Regions from separate parts of the Micromonospora musae genome, predicted to be linked through region 2. Evidence: riboswitches for the same ligand, from Rfam matches in the RefSeq annotation. Region 2 holds a riboswitch; each other region holds the start of a gene.
What was found. Region 2 has a riboswitch for cobalamin ahead of D7147_RS05995 (acyl-CoA thioesterase). Riboswitches for the same ligand answer to the same signal wherever they lie in the genome.
Positions count from the first base shown of each region.

Region 1 (3,268 bases), on a different contig from region 2:
CTGGAGCCGGAGACCACCGCGACCGACACCACTGTGGTGGCGATCGCTTACGACGGGGAGTGGATCCGCCGCCGCACCGGTTCGCCCCGCGCCGCGGCGACCATCGCACGGCGGCACGCCGTTCCGCTCTACGAGGCCGGCCGCACCGGCTACCCGGAGCGGATGCGCGCCTGGAACCGGGCCCACCCCGAGCGTCGGGCCCGCTGACGCGCGAGCAGGCGCGCGTCGACGTCCCTCAGCCGGCCTCGGCCCGGGCCTGCGCGCGGGTCATCGGCGCGGAGTGGCTGGCGACGTACCAGTCGTAGTCGTCGTCGAGCAGCCGGCGGACCAGCCCGAGGTCGGGGCCGTCGTCCGGCTCGCGAAGGTGCGCCGGGGGCGGGTAGAAGGAGTCGCCGAGCAGCATGACGCCCGAGTCCGGCACCAGCACCACCGTCGAGTCCGGCGCGTGCCGGCCGCCGACATGGCGCAGCAGCACTCCGACCGGCAGCTCGTCGGCGTCGGTGAAGGTACGGGTCGGCGGCAACACCGCGAAGTCGTCCCACGAGTCCACCGCGAACGCGCGCGCCCGGAAACTCGGCGCGAGCCGAGGGTTCGCGCGGACCTGTTCGCGCAGGTAGCGGTGGCTCCACGGCCGGGCCGCCTCGGCCCGCAGCAGCTCCTGGCCGGTCACCTGCCCGACGATCTCCACGCCGGGCCAGGCGCAAGCGCCCCACACGTGGTCCCAGTGGTGATGCGTGTAGACGAGCCAGCGCGGTTCCGGCAGCCCCGCCGCGTGCAGCGCGGCCCGGATCTCCCGGGCGTGCGCCGGGCTCTGCCCCGCGTCGATGATCACACTGCCGCGCTCGTCGGCCACCACGGCGACGCCGGCCTGGACGGCCGCCGGGTCGGGATCGCCGGGGCAGAGCCAGACCCGTCCGGCGAGCTGATGGAACTGCATGCCGATGATGGCGACCTCCCCGGGATCGACCACGGACGCTCGCCGAGGCCCGGTCGATAGTAGTGTTTGGGGCTCGTCATCCGTGTGCCGGCCAGCGGTTCAGCGCGATCGCGGGCGCCGGACGCCGGCCGTGGGCGTCGGCCGGGCAGGCCGGCGAGCGTAGCGCCGGGCGCGCCGATCGGATGGCCGCCGCGCACCAGGTCGGCGGGGCCCCGGACGATGCCCGGAATCGATCTGACTCGATGACATCGACGCTGATCAGCCGCCCGGGGCGGCGTTGACCGGCCGGGACGGGTGTGGCAGCATTCGCGGCCTGACGGCAGTGAAGGAAGCCGGTGCGATTCCGGCGCGGTCCCGCCACTGTCATCGGGGAGTGAGCCCTCCTTGCGAGTCACGACCGCGTGCGGTTGGAAGGCCGGGGGTGAGCGTCGATCCGGGAGCCAGGATACTTCGGCCGTCGGGATGTGACCCCAGGGCGTGGAGACCCGAGGAGGACCCGATGACGCACCGCGTCCACCGTGCCGGCGGCGATCGCCGTGACCGGCCCAATACCATCGGCGCGCCCGCGCCGCAGCGCGCCCGCCGCGCCACCCGACCCCGTACTGCCGCGCCGACCGGCCACACCGGAGCGCCGCCGGGCGGGCTCGACCCCGCCGGCTGACCCGTACGCCGACCGCCGCGCCAACCGCCGGCTCCGGCCGGCCGACCGCGCCCGCTGAACCCCGCGCCATCCACCCCTCAGCCCGACCGCCCCGACGGCGAGCCGGGCGTCACTCTCCGGAGCCATCCGTGCGTACCCTGCTGCTGTCCACCTCCGACACCGATCTGCTCGCCGCCCGGGCCAGCGGCGCGGACTACCGGCTGGCCAATCCGGTCCGCGTCGACGCCGAGGCCGTACCCGCGCTGCTCGACGGCGTGGACGTCGCCGTCGTACGGCTGCTCGGTGGCCGGCCGGCGTGGCCGGACGGACTGGCCGCGGTGCTCGCCTCCGGCGTGCCGACGGTCGTGCTCAGCGGCGAGTCGGCGCCCGACGCGGAGCTGATGGCTGCCTCCACGCTGCCCGCCGGGGTGGTCACGCAGGCCCTGGCGTACCTGGTCGAGGGGGGTCCGGAGAACCTCGCCCAGCTGACCCGGTTCCTCTCCGACACGGTGCTGCTCACCGGCGAGGGCTTCGCGCCGCCGGCGCCCACCCCCGCGTACGGCGTCCACGGTGACCGGGCGACCGATCCGGGGCGGCCGACCGTCGGCATCGTCTTCTACCGGGCGCACGCGCTCGCCGGCAACACCGCCTTCGTGGACACGCTCGCCAACGCGGTGGAGGCGGCCGGGGGCAACGCCCTGCCCGTCTACTGCGGATCGCTGCGCGGGCTGACCGCGGGCGCCGGTCCGCTGGAGCTGCTCGCCCGCTGCGACACGCTGCTGGTGACCGTGCTGGCGGCCGGCGGCGCGGTTGCCGCGGACGCCTCCGCGGGCGGCGACGAGGACACCTGGGACGTGGGGGCGCTCGCCGCGCTCGACGTGCCGGTGGTCCAGGCGCTGCTGCTGACCAGCACCCGCGAGCAGTGGGCCGACTCCGACGCCGGCCTCACCCCGCTGGACGCCGCCATGCAGGTGGCCGTCCCGGAGTTCGACGGCCGGATCATCACCGTGCCCTTCTCGTTCAAGAAGATCGACGCCGACGGTCTCTCCGTCTACGCCGCCGACCCGGAGCGCGCCGCCCGGGTTGCCGGCATCGCGGTGCGGCAGGCCCGGCTGCGTGGGCTCCCCAACGCCGACAAGCGCCTCGCGATCGTGCTCAGCTCGTACCCGACGAAGCACTCCCGGGTCGGCAACGCCGTCGGCCTGGACACCCCCGCCTCGGCGGTGCGGCTCTTCGCCGCGCTGGCCGAGGCCGGGTACGACCTCGGCTCCACGCCGCCGCCCGACGACGGGGACGCCCTGATCCACGCCCTGATCGCCGCCGGTGGTCACGACGTCGAGTGGCTCACCCCCGAGCAGCTCACCGCCGCCGAGGCCCGGGTGCCAGGCGAGGTCTATCGACGTTGGTTCGACGAGGTGCCGGCCGCGCTGCGCGAGCGGATGCGCGCGCACTGGGGCGAGCCGCCCGGTGAGCTGTACACCGACGGCGGTGACGTCGTGCTGGCCGGGCTGCGCTTCGGCAACGTGGCGCTGCTCATCCAGCCGCCGCGCGGCTTCGGCGAGAACCCCATCGCCATCTACCACGACCCGGACCTGCCGCCCAGCCACCACTACCTGGCCGCGTACCGGTGGCTCGCCGCCCGGCCCGAGGACGGCGGCTTCGGCGCCGACGCGGTGGTGCACCTCGGCAAG
Region 1 is NZ_RAZS01000011.1:34,077-37,344, forward strand. It holds gene D7147_RS25645 (hypothetical protein) at 1-207, shown strand, start outside; gene D7147_RS25650 (MBL fold metallo-hydrolase) at 236-970, opposite strand; cobalamin riboswitch at 1,238-1,410, shown strand; gene cobN (cobaltochelatase subunit CobN) at 1,727-3,268, shown strand, end outside.
Region 1: linked by a shared signal. The riboswitch ahead of cobN (cobaltochelatase subunit CobN) and the one ahead of D7147_RS05995 (acyl-CoA thioesterase) in region 2 are both predicted to bind cobalamin.

Region 2 (3,268 bases):
ACCTGGGCGTACGAGCCGGGCGCCGAGCCCGCGACGGAGGAGACCCCTTTCGACCTGCACGCCGTCGAGCCAAGGCAGCACACCGTGGCCGCTGTCGCCGCGCTCGAATCCGCCGTGCAGGAGGCGCCCGAGTGGGTCGTGCTGCGGTACGGCACGCTCTACGGCCCGGACACCTGGTACGCCCGCGACGGCCTGATGGCCCGGTTCGCCGCCGCGGGCCAGCTCCCCGCGGACGCCGACGTCGCCAGCCTGCTGCACGTCGACGACGCCGTGGCCGCCGCGGCGGCGGCCCTGGAGTGGCCCACCGGCACGGTCAACGTCTGCGACGACGAGCCCGCCGCCGGCAACGTCTGGGTGCCCGCGTTCTGCGCGGCCGCCGGGGTTCCCGCGCCCGCGCCGACCGAGGGCGAACGGAACGGCTGGGCCCGGGGAGCGAACAACCACTACGCCCGCAAGCACCTCGGCTGGGTCCCGGAGCACCCCTCCTGGCGAACGGGGTTCAGCACCCTGTGAGCCGTCCACCCCGCCACGGCACCGGCCGCCCGGCCCACGGCCCGGCCGCCCCCGCGCGGCTCCGCCGTGCGGAACCGCCCCCGGTGCCGGGCGGGCGCCCTACGAACTCGTCGCCAGGCGGAGCCCGAGGGCGACGAAGGCGACCGCGCAGATCCGGTTGATCCGCCGGGCCCAGCGGCCGTCGGCCAGCCGGCCCGCGAGCCGCCCCGCACCCACGCCGAGAGCGATGTCGACGGTGAGCTGCACCGCGACGAAGAGCGCGCCGAGCAGCACCAGCTGGGCGGTGACGTCGCCGGAGGCCGGCGAGACGAACTGCGGCAGGAACGCCACGCTGAACAGGATCATCTTCGGATTGAGCAGATTGGTCACCAGTCCACGCAGGAACGCCCGGCCGGGCCGGGCGTCCGCTCCGTCGGTGGCGATGGCGGGTCCGCCGGCGCTGCGCAGCGCCCGCACCCCGAGCAGGACCAGGTACGCGGCGCCGGCCCAGCGGATCACGGTGAAGAGCACTGGCGAGGCGGAGATCGCCGCCGCGAGGCCGCACACCACCGCCGTGACGTGCACCGCCTCACCGGCGGCGACACCGAGCGCCGCCACCACCCCCGCACGGGCGCCGTAGCGGGCCGCGTTGGCGAGGACGAACATCATGTCCGGGCCGGGGGTGAGCATGAGGACCACGATCGCGGCGAGGTAACCGGCGAGGGCGGCCGCGGAGAGACCGAGCACGTCTCAGCCCTCCTCGGCGTCACCGAGCAGGGCGCGCCGCAGCGCCAGCCGGTGCTCGCGGCGGATCTCCGCCTCGCGGTAGCGACGCCGGTCCTCGTCGGTGTGCGGCAGCAGCGGCGGCACCCGACGCGGCTGGCCCGCGTCGTCCACGGCGACCATGACCAGGTGCGCGGTCGCCACGTCGACCGGCGGCACGGCCCGGTCCCACCGGTCCGCGGTGACCCGGACCGCCAGCTCCATCGAGCTGCGTCCGGCCCAGGTGATCCGGGCGTCGACGTGCACGACGTCGCCGACGCGGACCGCGCGCAGGAACGCGGTCTCGTCGATGGCCGCGGTGACAGCCGGCCCGTCGGAGTGCCGGGCGGCGACGACCCCGGCGACCGAGTCGATGAGGTTGAGGATCCGGCCACCGTGGACCGTACCCATCAGATTGGTGTGGTGCTGGTCCATGATCTGCGACAGCGTCAGGTGGGACGCCGACGGCGGCCGGCCGGCGAGGGTGATGGTGTCGTGCACAGTGTGGTTCGTCCGTCCTCGGGAAGCACACCACCGACCCCGGTGAGCGCACGTCGAGGACGCGCCGACGGCTGCGGCGCCTCACCCGCCCGACCCGCCCGCGAGGTCGACGGCAGCGCACACACCTCGTGTGCGCAGCGCGGGCAGGTCTTCGGACTCGCGGGCGTGACCGGTGCTCACCGGTCTTCTACTGGCCGTCGCTTCCCAGGCAGGTAGCCCAGTGCCGATGACGGCGGTCGTTCCCACTCACCGCTGCGGGGCAGTCCCGGATTTCCACCGGATTCCCTCTTACGACGTACGGCCGGATCACGACCGGACGAACCAGCGCCACCCGGCAGCCTACCGCGCGTCGATCGACCACCGGGCAGGGCGGACGTCGGCTGTGAGCTATCCCCGGCCGGGCGGGGGCGGTTCATCCTGCCGGGCCGGTGGGCTGCTACCACGGCCGTCGTGGGGTGTTCAACGTCGGCGGCCCGGCCACGATTCTGGCCCGAGGATGCCACCGGTCACACCCCGAGAGCGAACCAAACCGCCCAGCCGGGGGCGGCGCACCCCAGCCCGCGCCGCCGATGAACCGGACATCGTTCGTCAATCACCCCGGCCGCGACCGGTGATCGACTCGGGTTCCTTGAAGTCGGCCATTCACGCGGCCGGGACACCCCGACGTCAAGGAAACCGAGTCGATCTTCGACGCGCAGGGGGCGATGAGCGCGATGTGTCCGGTTTGCGAGGCCGGGAGAGGCAGCGGGCAGTGCCCAACGACCGGGCTCTGCCCCGGGGGTGTCGGCCCGATCCGCGTGAAGGTCCATTCGAGGGGCCGCGCGGGGCCGCAAACCGGGACACCGCGCGCCAATCACCCCGATCACCAGTAGCCCGGGGGCGATCAGGGCGATGTGTCCCGAATGGGGTACCGGCGGGGCGGCGGGGCCGGTGACCACCGCGGGTGGGCGCGGTGCCGGGGGCGCTGCCGGGCGACGCGGTCGGGAGGGAGCTCCACCCCGCGTCGCCCGAACCGGTGAGCCGTGCGCCGGTTCCGCAGCGGCCCGCCGTTCGCCGTCAGGTCATCGCGATGTGTCCGTCGGGCGCCTGGCGCGGCCGCTGGACCGGTCGGCGCAGGTGCGCCTCGATCGCCTCGATGATGCGTGGACGCAGGTCGGCGGTGCGGATCACCGCGTCGACCGAGCCGACCTCGACGGCCCGCTGGACGCTGTGCACCCGGTCGAACTCCGCCGCCACCTCGCCGAGCTTCTCCGCGCGGACCGACGAGCGCAACTCGCCGAGCTCGGCGGTCAACGTGGCGCGGTCGGTGCCGGCGGCCGCCGCCACGCGGGCCTCCAGCTCCCGCACCCGCGGGTCCGCCGCGGTACGGGCGTCCACCTCGCCGGTGAAGACCACCGCTGCGGCCGGGGCCCCGCCGAGCACCGAGGCGAACGAGCCCTCCAGCGCCAGCACGGTCATGTTGGGGTTCAGCGCCTTGGAGAAGACGACGAACGCTCCGCCGTGGTACCGCGAG
Region 2 is NZ_RAZS01000002.1:332,621-335,888, forward strand. It holds gene D7147_RS05985 (NAD-dependent epimerase/dehydratase family protein) at 1-513, shown strand, start outside; gene D7147_RS05990 (LysE family translocator) at 613-1,239, opposite strand; gene D7147_RS05995 (acyl-CoA thioesterase) at 1,243-1,755, opposite strand; cobalamin riboswitch at 1,881-2,096, opposite strand; gene D7147_RS06000 (ATP-binding protein) at 2,812-3,268, opposite strand, start outside.

Region 3 (3,268 bases), 140 kb from region 2:
TCGACGTCCGGGTGCCACGGCTCCAGGTACACGCAGGCCGCCCCCTTGCGCCGGCCGCCCTGGTTGACCGCCGCGACGCCGGCGTCGAGGGTCTTGAGGAACGGCACGATCCCGTTCGACCTGCCGTTCGTGCCGCGGATCAGCGCGCCACGGCCGCGCACCCGCGACCAGGCGATGCCGATGCCGCCGGAGAACTTCGACAGCTTCGCCACCTGGTGGTAGCGCTCGTAGATCGAGTCCAGCTCGTCGCGGGGCGAGTCGACCAGGAAGCAGGACGACATCTGGGTGTGCCGGGTGCCCGAGTTGAACAGGGTCGGCGAACTCGGCAGGTACGCCAGCGACGACATGAGCCGGTAGAACTCGATCGCCTCGACCGGTGTCTCGGAGAGGCCGCACGCCACCCGCAGCAGCCAGTACTGCGGTGTCTCGACCACCAGCCGCGACTGCGGGTGCCGCAGCAGGTAGCGGTCCGCGACCGTGCGCAGGCCGAAGTACTCGAACCGCAGATCACCGGCCGGTTCCACGGCGTCGTCCAGCTTGCGCGCGTGACGTGCCACGAACTCGGCCGTGTCGTCGCCGATCAGGCCCAGACCGTGGGCGTACCGGATGGACTGGCTGAAGCTCTCGACGCCCTGCCCGCGCACCTCCTTGTCCACGTAGGCGGCGAGCAGCCGCGCCGCGAGCTTCGAGTACTGCGGCTCCTCACCGATCAGCTCCGCAGCCGTCTGGATGGACAACTTGTCCAGCTCCGCGGTGGTGGCCCCGTCGTACAGCCCGCTGATCGTCCGGGTGGCGACCCGCAGCGGGTCCACCTCGCCCAGGTCGGCGACCCACCGCTCCACCGCCCTGACGATCTTGTTGACGTCCACCGGCTCGGTGTCGCCGTCGCGCTTACGGACCTGCATCACATGCCGACGCTGCTCCGGCACCGCCTGATCGACTGCCGCCTGCTCCTGCGTCGCCGTCATGTCCCCTCCTCACGCATGTCCACTGTCGACGAACGCGCAGGAGGAACGCCACTGGCCGCCTCACGGCAGGCCGGCCGTGACCGGCCGGCTGATGGCGTCGGCCGTCCCGCGCGGCCTCCGACCACCGCACGCGACGCGTGCGGCGCGCTGGCAGGTCTTCGGACTCGCGGGCGTGACCGGGGGAGACCGGTCGCCTACTGGCCGTCGCTTCCCAGGCCCGTCGGGCCCAGTGCTCGATGACGGCGTTCGTTCCCACTCACCGCTGCGGGGCAGTCCCGGATTCGCACCGGGTTCCCTCTTGCCTCGGCCGCCCCGTGCAGGTGCGGCCGAACCAGCTGCGTGAGACACCATATATGCCGCCGTCGGCGGGTCGGCAACACCAGATGTCGCGTCCGCGTGTCGCCTTTCTCTCACCGTCGCCCGGGCGCGTGCCGTCCGCCGCGATGCCGTGGCCGGGAGCATGTCGTCCACCGGGGCGCCGTCGTCGTCGGTCGGGCGACCGGCGTCGTCCCCGGGTCGGGCTCCGTCCGGTCCGGACGCCGCGGCCGGGGGCGGCGTACGTCACGCTGCCCGTCGGGCGCTTGCCCCGCCCGGTGACGGCCCGATAGCCTCTCGCCCGTCAAGGTGCACGGGAAGCCGGTGAAATGCCGGCGCGGCCCTCGCCACTGTGACCGGGTAGCGATCTCCGAGAAACGCCACTGGGCCCATCCGGGCCTGGGAAGGCCGGAGTGAGCGTCGATCCGGAAGCCAGGAGACCGGCCTTGACGGGATCTCATCCACGAGGTGCTGGAGAGGAAGGTCGTCGATGCACATCGCCGAGGGGTACCTCCCCCCGATACAGGCCGCGGCGTGGTTCGCGGTGTCCACACCGTTCGTCGTCCACGGCAGCCGGGCGCTGGTCCAGCAGGTCCGCCAGGACCCGGAGTCGAAGCTGCTGCTCGGCGCCGCGGGCGCGTTCACCTTCGTGCTCTCCGCGTTGAAGATTCCCTCGGTGACGGGTTCCTGCTCGCACCCGACCGGCACCGGCCTGGGGGCGGTGCTGTTCCGACCGCCGGTGATGAGCGTGCTCGGCGGCATCGTGCTGCTCTTCCAGGCGGTGCTGCTCGCGCACGGCGGGTTGAGCACACTGGGCGCCAACATCTTCTCGATGGCGATCGTCGGCCCGTGGGTGGCGTACGCGGTCTACGCGCTGATCCGCCGGCTCGGCGGCGGACTGGACGTGGCGGTCTTCGCCGCGGCGGCACTGGGCGACCTGGCCACCTACTGCGTCACCAGCGCCCAGCTGGCGCTGGCGTTCCCCGACCCGGCGACCGGCTTCGTGGGCGCGCTCGTCAAGTTCGGCGGGATCTTCGCGGTGACCCAGATCCCGCTGGCCGTCAGCGAGGGGCTGCTCTCGGTGCTGGTGGTACGCCTCCTGACCCGGGTCAGCGGCGACGAGCTGCGCCGGCTCGGCGTGCTGCGGAAGCCGGCGGTGCAGGCGTGAAGCGCTTCTCCCGGGTCAACCTGCTCCTGCTGCTCGCGGTGGTGCTGCTGGCGGTGGCGCCGGTGGCGCTCGGCCTCGGTTCCGGTGAGGAGCCGTTCGCCGGCGCGGACGCGCTCGCCGAGCAGGCGATCGTCGACGACCACCCCGACTACGAACCCTGGTTCTCGCCGATCTACGAGCCGCCCTCGGGCGAGGTGGAGTCCGCGCTCTTCGCGCTCCAGGCGGCGCTCGGCGCCGGTTTCCTCGGCTACTACTTCGGGGTCGCCCGGACGCGGCGGCGGTACCGCATCGCCGAGCAGCCGCACGAGTAGGTGTTCGCTCTCGACGTCGCGGCCCACACCGGCCCGTGGCGGTCACGGCACCCCGGGGAGAAGGCGCTGCTCTCGCTCGGGTTGCTGGCCTGCGCGGTGATCCTGCCGCCGTGGCCGGGCGCGCTGCTCTCCGGCCTGGCGGCAGCGGTGCTGCTCGTCGGGCCGGCACGGGTGTCGCCGGCCGTGGTGCTGCGGGCGGCGAGGGTGCCACTGCTCTTCGTGGCGACGTCGACGGTGCCGCTGGTGGTGACGGTGCACGCGCCGATCCGGCTGACGGTCAACACCGCCGGCTTCGGCACGGCGGCGCACACGGCCGGCCGGTCGGTGGCGGCGCTGACCTGCCTGCTGCTGTTCAGCGCCACCACGCCGCTGTCGGAGGTGCTGCCGAGGCTGCAACGGCTCGGGGTGCCCGCGGCGGTCACCGAGGTCGCCGCGCTGACGTACCGGATGCTCTTCCTCCTGGTGGAGAGCGTGCGCGCGGTCCGGGAGGCGCAGGCGGCCCGGCT
Region 3 is NZ_RAZS01000002.1:472,203-475,470, forward strand. It holds gene D7147_RS06505 (ribonucleoside-diphosphate reductase subunit alpha) at 1-968, opposite strand, end outside; cobalamin riboswitch at 1,101-1,319, opposite strand; cobalamin riboswitch at 1,574-1,746, shown strand; gene D7147_RS06510 (energy-coupling factor ABC transporter permease) at 1,774-2,451, shown strand; gene D7147_RS06515 (energy-coupling factor ABC transporter substrate-binding protein) at 2,448-2,762, shown strand; gene cbiQ (cobalt ECF transporter T component CbiQ) at 2,763-3,268, shown strand, end outside.
Region 3: linked by a shared signal. The riboswitch ahead of D7147_RS06510 (energy-coupling factor ABC transporter permease) and the one ahead of D7147_RS05995 (acyl-CoA thioesterase) in region 2 are both predicted to bind cobalamin.